2 regions of the Lactobacillus sp. M0390 genome follow, and region 1 is predicted to be linked to the other one. Evidence: riboswitches for the same ligand, from Rfam matches in the RefSeq annotation. Region 1 holds a riboswitch; the other holds the start of a gene.
The links. Region 1 has a riboswitch for thiamine pyrophosphate ahead of thiM (hydroxyethylthiazole kinase). Riboswitches for the same ligand answer to the same signal wherever they lie in the genome.
Positions count from the first base shown of each region.

Region 2: linked by a shared signal. The riboswitch ahead of H3R25_RS07235 (ATP-binding cassette domain-containing protein) and the one ahead of thiM (hydroxyethylthiazole kinase) in region 1 are both predicted to bind thiamine pyrophosphate.

Region 1 covers NZ_JACFPH010000002.1:377,262-384,892, forward strand. Annotated here, with positions in the region: gene glpK (glycerol kinase GlpK) at 1-80, opposite strand, end outside; gene thiD (bifunctional hydroxymethylpyrimidine kinase/phosphomethylpyrimidine kinase) at 228-1,040, shown strand; gene H3R25_RS05780 (type 1 glutamine amidotransferase) at 1,109-1,777, shown strand; gene tenA (thiaminase II) at 1,858-2,520, opposite strand; TPP riboswitch at 2,655-2,754, shown strand; gene thiM (hydroxyethylthiazole kinase) at 2,837-3,625, shown strand; gene thiD (bifunctional hydroxymethylpyrimidine kinase/phosphomethylpyrimidine kinase) at 3,637-4,440, shown strand; gene thiE (thiamine phosphate synthase) at 4,452-5,108, shown strand; gene gap (type I glyceraldehyde-3-phosphate dehydrogenase) at 5,247-6,266, opposite strand; gene H3R25_RS05810 (LysR family transcriptional regulator) at 6,370-7,101, shown strand; gene H3R25_RS05815 (hypothetical protein) at 7,143-7,631, opposite strand, start outside.
Region 2 covers NZ_JACFPH010000003.1:175,109-182,739, forward strand. Annotated here, with positions in the region: gene H3R25_RS07220 (LemA family protein) at 1-525, shown strand, start outside; gene htpX (zinc metalloprotease HtpX) at 537-1,430, shown strand; gene H3R25_RS07230 (AraC family transcriptional regulator) at 1,483-2,421, opposite strand; TPP riboswitch at 2,587-2,678, shown strand; gene H3R25_RS07235 (ATP-binding cassette domain-containing protein) at 2,726-4,081, shown strand; gene H3R25_RS07240 (energy-coupling factor transporter transmembrane protein EcfT) at 4,090-4,743, shown strand; gene H3R25_RS07245 (ABC transporter ATP-binding protein) at 4,786-6,366, opposite strand; gene H3R25_RS07250 (ABC transporter ATP-binding protein) at 6,356-7,631, opposite strand, start outside.

The DNA of each region.
Region 1 (7,631 bases):
TTGTGGCCCTCATGATCAAAGATCATTGCTCTAGTTGATGTTGTACCTTCATCAATTGCCATAATGTATTCTTTTAACATATTGTGTTGTGTTTCCTTCCTAGAAGAAAGCGATTTACTACAATTCTACTATTTGCCGCTTTTTTTACAAGAAATAATTATAACATTACACCTGTTTTACGTTATACTTGGGACATAAAGTTTTGATTAAAAAGAGGATACATAATAATGAAAAAAGAAATTATTGCTCTAACCATCGCGGGAAACGATAGCGATGGTAGTGCAGGCATGACTGCCGATCTCCACTCGTTTTACGCACGTGGAGTGTACGGAATGGGATTACTAACTGCAGCAGTTGCTGGAAATACTACTGGTATTTTTGCACAAGAGGTTATGCCCATTCCATTTATCCAAAAGCAATTTGAAGTCTTAAATGACGACTTCAAAATTGATGCATTAAAGACTGGTATGCTGGCCAACAAAGAAGTTATTGGCTGTGTTGCCGAAAATTTGCGCAAATATGACATGGGTAAAATTGTTCTTGATCCCGTTATTATGACCAAACATGGTGATACCCTCTTAGATGATGATGCTTATCAGGCCTTTTTAGACGACTTAATGCCACTAGCTGATATCATTACACCTAACTTTTATGAACAGAAAAAGTTAACTGGACTTGAATTAGCTACATCAGATGAAGTACGTCAAGGTGCTAAGAAACTGCAATCAATGGGTGCTAAAAATGTTTTAATGAAGGGCCGCCATGACGATACTAGCCAGTCTGAGGTAATTGACGTGTTACTAGCTGAAGATGGTAAGTTCTACGAATTCACCAAGCCTTTCATCAATACTGAAAGAATTAACGGTACAGGCGATACCTTATCCGCCGTTATTGCCGCTGAATTGGCTAAAGGCAATTCTATTCTTGATAGTGTCAAGATTGCCAAGGAATTTACTTATGAAGCAATTGCTCATCCAATTGAAGTTGGCTCAAAATATGGTCCAATTAATCATTTCGCAGCACAAGAAGATACGAAGTAATTATCTTTTGCCCCTACTGCTCCTTTAAGATATACTTTAACGAGATAGTAATAGTTGGAGTGTTTTTTATGGCAAACAAAACAATTAAAATTGCATATTTATACGAAGATTTGATGAATACTTACGGTGATTCCGGAGATGTCAAAATCATTCGCTACTTGTTAAAAAAGCAAGGCTATTCAACCCAAATTGATAACGTCTCTTTAGGTGATGAATTTAATGCCTTTGACTACGACTTCGTCTTTTTTGGCGGTGGTCAGGACTTTGAGCAAACTGTCATTGCTAAGGACTTGCCAAGACACAAGGAAACTTTAACTAAATACATCAATGACGGTAAGCCGATGCTAGGAGTTTGTGGTGGCTATCAGCTTGTTGGCACCTATTACAAAACTAACTCTGGTGTCACAATTAAGGGCCTAGACATTTTACCGTTTCATACCGTTTTTAAAGCAGATAAGCGAATGATTGGCGATACTCGCTATATGAGTGAATGGGGCGAAGTTAGAGCCTTTGAAAATCACTCCGGTCAGACTTATTTTGATGATTCAGATAAGTTACATCCCCTGGGTGAAATGATTGAAGGTTATGGTAATAATCCTCAAGATCACGTTGAGGGGCTCCGCTACCGCAATTTCATCGGAACATATTCACATGGTCCTCTCTTAAAAAATCTCAATGTTGCTAATGCAATTGTCAAAATGATTTTATCTTGGCATGATGAACGAGTTAGCGCATAAATATAATGAAAACAAATAGCTCCGAATTATTTTCGGAGCTATTTTTGCTTATTAAAAATCATACAACTGATAAGTATCAATTACTTCCATTCTTCCTGATTATAAGCCATTTGCCAAAATCTTAGTTCATAGTAGCTGCTTCTTAAAAATGCATCCTTCATTTTAGCAAGTTCTTTTTTAGGGACATTGGTTGCGAGCTGGTTAATCAATGCTAACAGTTTTTTTACATTAACTGCATACCAGTCACTGTCGTATGTATCAATCCATTCTTGATAATACTTCACCGGCGATCCTATTTTAGCCATTTTATGACCAATTTCTTGATAAAGCCAATAACATGGTGCAATTGCACACAAAGCTCCAGCTAAGCCATCTCTTTGTAATGTTAGGTAGAGATGATTAACGTACGCATATGCAGTTGGCGCAATTATTGTAGTATCAACTTCATCATCTGTAATGTTAAGTTCTTTGAAAAACTGCTTGCGCACCTCTACTTCGGATTCTTGAAGATCCTCTGCGCTTGCCAGCACAAAGTTTTTAATATTTAAATCTGTAGTTTGCTCTGCAATTAACTGATGAATTTTGGCAAACTCAGATAAATAGTATCGATCCTGGAGCAAATAAAAGCGAAATTTAGCAAGTGGTAATTCTCCACTTTGCAATTCGATGATGAATGGCTGCTTTTCACTTTTAATCCACAAGTCACTAACTAATTGATGCAGTTGATCCGTAAACTCAACCATCTTTGTTCTCCCTAATACCTAATAAATAATAATATAGTGTTTAAATTTCTCTTAGTTTACCCTAGTATTTTTTTATCAGCAAATTCAGATAAATACTTATTGTCTTGGTTTTTAAAAGCATGTATAATTGAAAGCGATAACACGAGGGGTGCCTTTGGCTGAGATAAAATTTATATTTTGAACCCTTTGAACCTGTAAGCTAATTCTTGCGTAGGAACGTGTCAAATAGGCTCTTTAACTGCTTTGACACTCCTAAAATCGTGTCAAAGCTTTTTTCATAGCTTTAAAACGAGGCAAGTATTTTTAGGAGATATACATGAAACTTAACCTTTTAACTAAATTACGTGAAACCAACCCAGTTGTCCTTAACGCTGCAAACTTTGTCACCGTTCAAGATGTGGCTAATGGATTAAATGCGCTTGGTGCATCACCAATTATGAGTAAAGAAATCGCTGAAGCTGATGAGATGGTCCAAATGGCCTCAAGTCTGGCTATTAATTTAGGAACCTTGACTAAATTGCAGATTGAACAAATAAGCAAATTAATGCAGCTAGCTGTTCGTTACCAAAAAACCATCGTTTTGGACCCAGTTGCCGTAGGAGCCGTCAAATATCGCCTAGATACGGCTAACAATCTATTAGCTAATTTCCCTGTCAGTATTATTCGTGGAAATGTTGGTGAAATTGCCGCTTTAGGAGGCTTTAATTGGAACGCCAAAGGAATTGATGCAGGTACTGGAGATGAAAACGTCGATCAAATCACCCAAGAAACTGCTAAAAAATTTCACTGTGTAGTTATTGCAAGTGGTGCAACAGACACCATTAGTGATGGGCAAAAAATAGCTCACATTTATAATGGCACGCCACTATTTCAGGCACATGTAGGATCGGGTGATATGCTATCCAGTATCGTTGCCGCTTTTGCAGCAATTTGTCCCGATTCATTTGAAGCTGCTCAAACAGCAACTCTTGTTTTTTCAGCAACAGGTGAATTATTAGCGCAAGAACATACTGAAGTTGGTCCTGGTACCTTCAGTATGTATCTCATGGATTATCTAGCTAAAATAAGCATTTCTCAAATTGAAAATGTCGCTAAGTTTGATTAGGAGGCTTCTTAATGACAGAAGAAATTAATTCTTTCCCACAAGTTTTAACTATTGCAGGTACCGATTCAGGTGGTGGTGCTGGAATCATGGCTGATCTTAAAACATTTCAAATGCAAAATGTATTTGGTACTGCTGTAGTTGTAGCAGTGACTGCTCAAAACACACTTGGTGTACAAGACTCATTTTTAATGCCACTAGATATGATTGATGCACAGTTCAGCTCTTTAGCTTCTGATTTTAAAATTAGAGCTTGTAAAACTGGTATGCTCGGTGATGCTGCACATGTTCATCAAGTAGCACTTAACCTACAAGAATATGATTTTGGACCTATTACGGTTGATCCTGTAATGGTGGCTAAAGGTGGGGCACCTCTTCTAAGTGAAGATGCAGTTGAAACTGTTAAGAGTGAGCTTCTGCCACTAGCTAATTTAATTACTCCCAATTTACCAGAAGCAGAAGTTCTAACCGGAATTCATGCTAAGAATGAGGAAGACTATCCTAAACTGGCACAAGTTTTACGTGATTTAGGGGTTAAAAATGTTTTAATTAAAGGTGGCCATTCCAATAGTAAAATAGTTCGCGACTATCTTCTGCTTGAAGATAATAGTGATTGTTGGCTCAGTGGTGAACGTTCTTATACCAAGCGTACACATGGCACTGGTGATACTCTCGCTGCCTCTATCACTGCACAGCTAGCGCTTGGGCACCCACTACTTGATGCTGTGCAGCTTGCTAAAAAATATGTTACTAAAACAATTGAGCAGACTATTCAAGTTGGTCATGGTCATGGCCCTCTCAACCATTGGGCAAAATAAGTGAGGCAAAAATGAAAAAATTTAATCCCAAATTTCTACAGGCATATTTTATTTGTGGTACTCAAGATTTACAACAAAATCAAACACTACCAGGTCTTCTCGAGCAAGCTCTAGAAGCTGGAATTACTGCATATCAATTTCGCGAAAAAGGCATAAATTCAATTTCAGACAAATCAGCGCGACTAGCTATGGCACAAGAATTACACCATCTTTGTCAAAAATATAATGTCCCATTTATCATCGATGATGATGTTCAACTTGCTAAAAGTGTCCATGCCGAAGGAATTCACGTAGGTCAAGACGACGAAAATATTTCCCAGGTAATAAAAGAAGCTAAAAATACGATGTTTGTCGGCTATTCATGCTCAACATTAGCCGAAATTGAAACTGCTAATCAAATTGAAGGAATTGATTACTATGGTAGTGGTCCAGTTTTTGCAACTCAGTCAAAAGATGATGCTGACCCAGTAATTGGTCTTGCAGGGCTAAGCAAACTAGTAAAACACTCTTCAAGACCTATTGTTGCAATTGGTGGAATCGAAGAAAAAGATTTACCTGCAATTGCACAGACCAATGCAGCTGGTGCTTCAGTTATTTCTATGATTACGCAAAGTAATGATATCAAGCAAACAGTCACTCAGATGCTGCAAGCACCATGGCATAAATAAAATATACAAGCTCTTAACACATATTCTATGTTCAACGCTAATAGCTTGATTGATATAATTTAATTACCAAAAAACTCCTAAACTGTTGGTCTCAGTTTAGGAGTTTACTTTTATTTAGAATATGATTTTAAAATTAGTTTAGTTTGTTTTTGCGACTTTCTCCAAGGTACGAATCATCTGTGCTACAAAACCTGATTCGTTATCATACCAAGCGTAACCCTTAACTATTTGACCACCATCTTTACCTGAAACAACCTGAGTCAAAGTTGGGTCAAAGACAGAACCATATTCTGTCCCAATAATATCAGAAGAAACAATCTGGTCTTCATTACAGCCAAAAGTTACACTGTTCTCAGTATGCTTTTTAACTCTTCTGTTGAATTCTTCAACTGTTACTTTTTCTTCAACAACTGCTACTAACTCAGTTAATGAACCAGTAATTACCGGAACACGTTCAGCAATACCTGTTAGTCTTCCCTCTAGTTCAGGAATAACTAAGCCAATTGCCTTAGCAGCTCCAGTTGAATGTGGAATAATATTAGCAGCGGCAGCACGAGCATTACGTACATTGCCTCCGCGATCTGGACCATCTTGTAGCATTTGTGTAGCGGTATAAGCATGAAGCGTGGTCATGATTCCTTCTTTAATGCCAAATTCATCATTCATAGCTTTAGCAAGTGGTGCTAAGCAGTTAGTTGTACATGAACCTGCTGAAAGAATTTGATCTTCTGGCTTTATCTGGTCATCATTAACATTATAGACAATTGTCTTCATGTTACCTGCTGGAGCAGAAATTAAAACTTTCTTTACCCCTGCAGCTAAATGAGCTTGAGCCTTTTCAGTAGAAGTATAGAAACCTGTACATTCAAGTACAATTTCGATTCCGTTATTTTTAACCCAAGGTATTTTAGCTGCTTCTTTTTCAGCATAGACTGGAATACTCTTTCCATCAATCACGATACTATTATCTGTTGCAGAAACATCGTGCTTAAAATTACCATGTGCTGTATCATATTTTATCAAGTGTGCTAACATAGCTGGTGAGGTTAAATCGTTAATTGCAACGATTTCCAAATCTTTACTATCGATGTCATATATACGACGTAAAGCTAATCGGCCAATGCGGCCAAAACCATTAATACCAATTTTTGTAGTCATATTAAGTTCCCCCTTTGATTACAAAATTAGTATATTAGACAAAAATCGCTCTGCATAATCCGAGATTATAATAGGGCTATCACTTTTAATGATATGGTGTAACATGAACTTTAACGATTTATCTATTTTTAAAACAATTTATGAGCTAAAATCAATCAACAAAGCTGCATTAAAGCTTGGCTATACCCAATCAAATATTACCGCACGACTTAAAGCCCTTGAAAAAGAAGTTAATGCTCCACTTTTTGTTCGTTCTAATTTAGGTGTTAGACCAACTAGCAGTGGGGAAAAAATGTATAAATTTGCAACTACAACCTTACAAAATTATCAGGACCTAAAAGCAAGCTTAACGACCAGCAAACCACAAATTTTGATTGCTGAACTTCTTTTTGGCTATCTGATTACTAAGAAGCCTAAGTTCTTAATTGATCGCTACGAAGTGATTATTAAAAATACTGATGCGATTCAGGAAATGCTGACTAAAAAGACCTATGATATTGTAATGACTTTTGTTCCAATCAGCTCCTCCAACTACCTATTAACAGAGAAAAGTAGTTTGCAGTCCTGCTTTTTAACTGGAAAAGGCACTGAAAACAAGAAAATACCTGTCGCAATCAACGCTGATTTCAATTGTCCGTTTCGAGATTTAACTTTACAGCTGGCATCAAATAAAAGCGAAATTATCGAAATTGATTCACTCGAGATGATCTTGCAACTAGTGAAGCAAGGCAAAGCAACAGCACTTCTGCCAAAATACTTAATCAGTGATGATTTGGTCCCAGCAAATAAGCAAACTTGGGAAATTCCTTATTATTCATATCGCTATCAGTTTTAATAGAAAAAAGGCGCTCATTACTAAAGTAATAGCGCCTTTTTCTATAGCCGTTTTAAATATGTCTCATAAACTGGACAAAGTTCAAATGCATATTGCTGATATGTTTTCATTGAAAGCTGATCTGTCGAATCAAACTCTCCAGCTAAAACTTGAAAGTTCTTGTTTGCCCACAGTAACAGTATTTGTTGCAACTCCATTAATCTACTCAAGTCACCTGCTCCCATCCAACCTAATGTTAGTTCTTTTGGATTATCTTCAAAAGAAAAGCAATACGCCTCAATTTGATTCATAGAAACCAATGCTAATGGTGCATCTTCTAACTGATCTGCAAAAACCATGTTATCCCATTCAGTTAGAGGTATTTCAGCTACTGGATTGGCTAAGTGATTTCTCTGATAATCCCTAAAAGAAATTTGCGCTATTTTTTCACGCATATCAGAATCATATTGTAATTGGCGCAAAGTAATAGCTTTTAAGTTGCTCTTCTTTATTGGTGTTAAGCCCTCCATAGCACTTTGCAATGACATTTT
Region 2 (7,631 bases), on a different contig from region 1:
GTATTAATATTGGCAATTTATATCGCTATCTACAATGGCTTGCAAAAAGCCAAAGTATATACTGACGAAGCTTGGAGTCAAATTGATGTTCAGCTAAAGCGTCGTAACGACTTAATTCCTAACTTAGTTGAAACCACCAAAGGTTATGCTAAGCATGAAAGTGAGACACTAGAAAAGGTAGTTCAACTGCGTAATCAATTAACTAACATTCCTAGTGATGATCACGCTGAAACTTTAAAGGTATCGAATCAGCTTTCAGATAGCTTAAAAACTATTTTTGCTTTATCAGAAAACTATCCTGACTTAAAAGCAAACCAAAACTTTGCTAAATTGCAAGAAGAATTAACTAACACTGAAAACAAAATTGCTTATTCAAGACAGCTTTACAACTCATCTGCTGCTCTTTACGATCAAAAGCTATTAACCTTCCCTTCAAATATTGTTGCTGGAATCCACGGCTTCAAAAAGGTTGATTACTTGCAGACAGCCGAAGCTGAAAAAGAAGTTCCTAAGGTTAAATTTTAGATACTAATCTCATGTTATTTCAACAAATTGCTCGTAATAAACGAAAAACAGCTGGCATCATGGTGGTGTTTACGCTCATTTTAGCTCTTGCTGGCGTTGGATTCGGCTATCTTTTTGCGGACAATCCAATCTTGGGGCTGATTATTGCCCTTGTTGCTTGTGCAATCTATTTACTAATAGTTTTGCCCAATCCAGCTAACTTAGTAATGAGCTTGAATCATGCCCAAGAAGTTCATGAAGCCGACAATCCCGAGTTATGGCATGTTGTTCAAGACATGGCTCTTGTTGGTAAAGTTCCGATGCCGCGTGTTTTCATCATTAATGATGCTAGTCCAAATGCCTTTGCAACAGGGCGGGACCCTGAGCATTCAGCAGTGGCAGTTACACAAGGACTCCTCGACATGATGAATCGTGAAGAACTCGAAGGCGTTTTAGGACACGAAATCTCTCACATTAGAAACTATGATATTTTAGTTTCAACCATTGCCGCTGTTTTAGTAGGTGTTATTTCATATTTATCTGGTATTGCCAGCCGCTATATCTGGTGGATTGATGATGATCGTGATAGTGACAATGATAGTAACAACGCTATTGTAATGGTTTTTAAAATTGTTGCGATTATCTTTGTTCTTATTTTGGGACCACTTTGTGCTAGTCTTGCGCAAATGGCATTATCGCGTAATCGCGAATACTTAGCAGATGCTTCCTCAGTCGAATTAACACGTAATCCGCAAGGATTAATATCTGCTTTGGAAAAAATTGATGGTTCCGATCCAATGAAACAAGCAGATCCAAGTAGCGCAGGAATGTACATCGAAAACCCACTTCATAAAAGGGGTACTACACATTTATTTGATAGTCATCCACCTACAAAGGACCGAATTGAGCGGTTAGAAAAAATGTAATTTTAGTTATTAAAAAATGCATCCCTTAATAGGGGTGCATTTTTTGCTCATTTTATTTCAGATTAATATTGGCCTGTCTAAACAGTTCAGCCCGCATTTGAACAGGCGTTTCATGATAGTACTCACCAAACTTTTTATAAAAGAATGATTTTCCATTGTAGCCTACCCTAGTAATAATTTCCTTGACTGAAATGTCGGGACGGGCAAGTAAATTGCGCGCTTCTTGCATTCGTCTCTCGTCAACGTGTTCGACAAAACTTTTACCAGTCTTCTGCTTAACCAAGGTCGAAAAATAATTCGGATTCAAGCCAAAATGCTTGGCCGCTTCATTCAAAGTAACATCGGCAAAGTTCTCATCAATGTATTGTTCCAAGGCTGTTTGTGCAAATTTAGGTGCAGCAGTCGGCGCCTTTTCAAAGTCCTTGTTTCTAAGTGCTGCTACAAATAAGATACTAAGCTCGGCAAGCACCATGTTTTCAACAAAAAGATTCTGATTAAGATATTCATCGATAATCTTTTTCATTATTTGTGCAGAGCTCGACATTGCTGAACAATTTAAATTTAATAGTCTGTTTGTTGTCATTAGCTTACTGATGTGATCAATTACAGCTTTTTCTTGTTCACTAAAGTACTGTTTCTTTTTTAAAGTAAATTGTTCGGACAGCCTTTGACTAAGTTCTATTTTAACTAGTAAATCTTTTTTGCCCTGCTTTTCCACTTCATATTCACTCTTTTTTTGCAAAAGAATAATATTACCAGCAGAAATCGTGAACGCCTGACCGTTAATTTTGGTTTTTGTAGTCCCAACAGCTTCATAAAGAATCGTTAGTCCTGTTGTTTGATAACGATGGACCCCGCCGTTATGATTTTCGAGGTTAATTGTAAACAAGTCAAAGTCATTACTGCCTGGACTCAATCTTATTTCATTGGAATCAGAAGTAGTTGCATCAATTACACTTGTTAAATACTGTTCCTGTTTCACCGTTGCCATAGTTATCACCCGCCTATTAGTATCTTTTTTTCATAATTTTATTATATCGTAATTTTTAACCCTAAGTTGGACTTGAGCTATCATTTTTAACAAAAACCCGTATGCTTTTTTCACTTCTTGCTGCAATCTAGACAAGTACTAGGTTCTTTTTGTATAATAATCATGAATATACTAAAGGGGTGCCGTTAGGCTGAGAATATACCCATTGAACCTGCTTTGGACAATGCCAGCGAAGGGAAACTAATTATTTTGCGCCGTTGAACATCATTGTTCAATGGCTTTTTATTTATCTTGGTAAGAAAAATTGATCAGAACAAACCAGCTCTCATTTTCATACGACGAGCAACAGAAAATACTTAATAACATTACACTCGAAATTCCAACTAGCAAATTTTCGCTACTCATTGGGCCTACTGGCTGTGGTAAGTCCACTTTGTTAAAAATTTTAGCCGGCCTTTATCCTAAATATGCTGGTAAAGTTAGTGGAACAGTTGAACTAGATGGATTACGTTCCGCGATGATGTTTCAAAATGCCGGTGAGCAGTTTACTATGGCAACTCCACGAGAAGAAATAATTTTCGCTCTCGAAAATTTACAACTAAGTAGTGATCAATATCTAGAGCGACTTAACGATGCAACCAAGTTTACGCAAATTGAACAGTTACTGGATCAGAAAATAACGACACTATCGGGTGGTGAGCAACAACGAGTTGCACTAGCTGTCTTAGTCGCAATGGATGTTGATTTGTTTTTACTTGATGAGCCGTTTGCTAGCTGCGATCCTGAAGCACGTCAATTTTTAATTACTAAATTGGCGCATTTAAGGGATAAAGGAAAAACGATTATTTTAACTGACCATGTTTTGACTGGCTATGAAAACATTTGTGACTACTTGTTTCAATTTAAACGTGATAATGTCACGCTGCTAGATGAAGCAAGTAAAAATGAACTATTGCATGATAGTCAACAGGAACACACTTATACTTTTGCCCTTCCTGAAAATGAAACTCCATGTTTTGTTTTAACTAATGCTCAAGTTGAACAAAATCGTATTCTGTTAAAGCAAGACCATCTAAACATCATTGCTGGCAAAACAACACTAATTACCGGTGCCAACGGTGTTGGCAAGACTTCATTATTTAATGTTCTGACTAAAATGCTCCCGTACAGAGGAAGTATTACCTACGACAAGCGGGAAATCCGTAACCAGACGACAAGAAAATACTTACTGGAAGTTGGGCAAATTTTTCAAACCGCAACTGACCAATTTATTGCCGTTTCGGTTGAAGACGAAATCAAGCTCAGTCTGAAGCAAGCAAAAGACAGCTACTTTACAAAAGAAAAAATAGCCGAGATGTTGGATTATCTCGACTTAAGTCAAACCAAAGATCAAGTTGTCTATTCTCTTTCAGGCGGTCAACAAAAGAAGTTGCAGATTTTATTAATGTTAATTTCCAGCCAAAAAGTGTTACTGATTGATGAGCCATTGAGTGGCTTAGATCATGAATCGGCACAAAAGGTCATGAACTTATTGCATGAGAGTCAGAAACAACGGCACCAAACGTTGCTTATTATCAGTCATGAATTAACTAATCTTGCCGACTGGTGTGACTACCATTTAGTTTTTAGTAATCATTATTTAACATACAGTAATAAGTGAGGTAAAAGATGAATCCTAGTTTCAAATTTCTTTTAGCACTAATCATTTCAATTGAGTTATCGCTTAAAACTAGTTTAACAACCAACTTATTGGTAATTGTTTTTGCTGTTGTCTATTTACTTACGCAAAAAATCAAATTTAAAAGTCTATTATTTACCCTGCTTACGCCATTAATTGCGGCATTCACCATTTTTGCGACTCTTTACTGGTTTGCCCCGCAGCCTAACCTCGAAAATGCACTCAGTCTGTCTAGCCGTATTTATGTCTACACACTAACAATCTGTTGCGTATCAATCAAAACAACTGCAGAAGAATTAGCCCGTTCACTCGAACAGAATTTTCATTTACCAAGTAAGTTTGCTTATGGCGTCTTGGCCGCATTAAATATCATCCCCCAAATGAAACGAGCAGTTAAGCAAATTCGCATTGCTGGAATGATGCGCGGAGTTTACCTCAGTTTTTGGTCACCTGTTTTATACTTCAAAGCCATCTTGGTAGCGCTGAATTCAGCTGAAAATCTGGCGCAAGGAATGGAATCTCATGGCTACGTCGAAAGTGCGAAACGCTCGGTGATTGTTGCCGTGCCACTTAAAGCCAGTGATTGGCTATGGAGTGGTGTCATCTTAATATTAGTCAACCTTGCACTGTTTACCTTAAAGTAACAAAAAATAGTTCCATCAAGTTAATACTTTTTGGAACTATTTTTATTTACTCAAATGAATTTCTCGATCAAACATGCTGTTCATATGTTCATTGAAGTTATGTGCAATGAAAATAACGGTGTTGGGCTTCTGCAATAGCTGCTGCAAGATTTCCAGTGTTGCTGTTTGATCAATCGCGCTGGTTCCCTCGTCAATTAATAAAATATTACTATCATGAACCTGTGCACGTGCCAAAATGATTTTTTGTCTTTGACCACCGGAAATATTCAGCTTTTGCAGATTAATTTCAGTATTAAGACCTTGTGCAAAAGATGATGTATCAGTGAGCCCTATATTTTGACCTACTATTTCAGCCAGGCCATCCAGCTGATCGTTAAACATTGTAATATTACTTTTAATAGTGCTTGGGAACAAAATAGGATCCTGTGCAATATAACCGATCTTAGTAAGATCAGGTTCAATAATTTCACCTGCTTGATTCATAAACTCAAGTTGCCCAGAGCTAGGCGCAAGAAAGTTTAGAATCAATTTAAATAAGGTTGATTTACCTGCTCCACTATCACCAGTAAGTAAAATTTTCTCACCATACTTGACCTCAATATCTGGAAATTTTAGGGCTTCACCATTTTGAAATTTCACTGCTAAGTCTTTTGTCCTGAAGGCGTAGGGACTTTCATGAATTTCAGTTTCACTATGCTCTCTTACAGGTAAAGTTTCCACGGTAATCTTGTCTCTTAATGAACTAGTGCCCTTAATTAAGCCTAGATAAAATGGTAAATATTCAATTCCAGTAGACATGTACGTACTAAAATTACCGATAACAGCAATCGCACCGAAAGGAGCCATATGCCCTTTAATTAGCACCCCTGTCCATATAAATAAGGCAAAAATCATTATTTGCGAAATACTCCCAGTAATAATTGATAAGACTTGCTGTTTCGCAGTTTGGTTTAGTTTTGCCTCCTCCAACTTTTTTGCACCTACATGCATCACCTTCATTAAGTGTTCGCCCGCTGCATAACGTTGCAATTCGGTAATTCCACTGAGCCATTTTTCAATCAAATCTAAATATTGACTATTTTTAAGCGACACATTCTCCATTGCCTTTTGAATTGGCTTATCAATTAGTTTAGGCAAAAATATTGAGCATAAGACTGTTAGTAGAGTTATCACTAACAGCGTCCAATTAATCGTCAACAATGCAATTACGGAAAAAATAATATAGCCAAGAAAATTGCAGATAGTTGGTAGCAAGTTAAAGTACTGATCATTTACCATGTTCAAATCATTTGTCAGTTGATTCTCAACTTCAGCGACTTGATAAGTTCTTTTTTCATCATAAAGATGCCTAAGAATCTTGCCCCTTAATTGCTGATTAAATTCCCTAATATGAGTAGCTAGTAGATAGTTGGACACCATATCAAAAAAGTTGGAGAGCAGGTAGCCCAGTAATGAGGCAAGCACGATTATTAGCCAAGCCTTTTTATTATGGTCTCGTAAAGTGTTAATTTCCAACATATTAAGGTAAGCAGCAGCAATTAAGACAAAGGGCTGCATTAGACTTGAAAAGGCAATTACCCACACCCGTAAGCGATTCGTCCGATAAAATGTTTTAAAATTCATCTTTTTCCTCTTTGTTGCTTACTAATTTAATTTCTTTATCAAACATTGCCTTAACTTTATCGTTCAAATTATGAGCAATTACTACAATCGTTTTGTCAGAAGTAGTCAGCTCGTGCATGATTTTCTCTGTAGCAGCACTATCAATTGCACTCGTAGCCTCATCTAACAGAACAATGTCATTTTTAAAGATTTCTTCCCTTGCCAAAATAATTTTTTGCCGTTGACCACCAGAAAGGTTGCCTTGATCTAAGTCAACTTCAGTATTGATCCCTAGCGGAAAACGGGCCACATCTGATGTTAGTTGAACTTTGTTAAGAACGTCGGGTACCTGATCTAAAAGTTGCTTTTTGAACATCGTAATATTGTCAGCAATCGTACCAGGAAATACTTTGGGATCTTGTGCTAAATAGCCAATTTCATTTGGAGCAGGTGAAAATTGCTTGCCCTCTTCCGTTTTAAAAATAATTTCACCATGATACGGTTTAATTTCACCTAAAATTGCTTTAAACAAGCTGGATTTACCGGTGCCGCTATCACCGGTTAGCAAAACTTTTTCACCCTTGTTGATAACAAAGTCAGGATATTGAAGCTCCTTTTTTGACCCATATTTCAGCACCAAATCGTGGATTTCAATTTTATTAATCGAACTGTTTGAAACGGGTTTGCTCTGCACTTTTTCGGTCAATTGCTTAGTCTGATGATTGACGCTCTGCGTGGATCTAATTTTGACTGTAGCAGCCGTGATAGCCATAACTGCAGAAAAAACATTGTATGCAAAGGCTGTAGACGACAGCACTGCACCAATTTTGATATATCCAGCAAAAAACAAAATACCCGCCAGAAAAGCAATTGAGATTTGACCAACTGTATTGCCAACACCATTTATTGCACTAGAGTACATTTCTACTTCGGTCCGTTTCACCTTAGACTTCTCTAATTTGTCTGAATATTTGCTCAGCTCCCTGTTTAACATTGACCACGAATTATACCGTCGCAATTCATTTAAACCAGCAATCCAATCGCCGATTACGGTCAAAAGTTTTTCGTTTTGTTGGGAGACTTGCATATTTGCTTTAGCAGTCCGCTTTGCCATAACCTTAGGCAAATATAAGTCAAGAAAAATGAAGAAAGCCGTCACTATGGCAAAAATCCAGTTAAGGTTAAAGAGTGCTCCCACAGACATTAAAATAATGAATAGGTTACTCAAAATCTCAATCCAAGGTAGTGCATATTTACTGGTTAGTAAATCAAGGTTACTTTGTAAC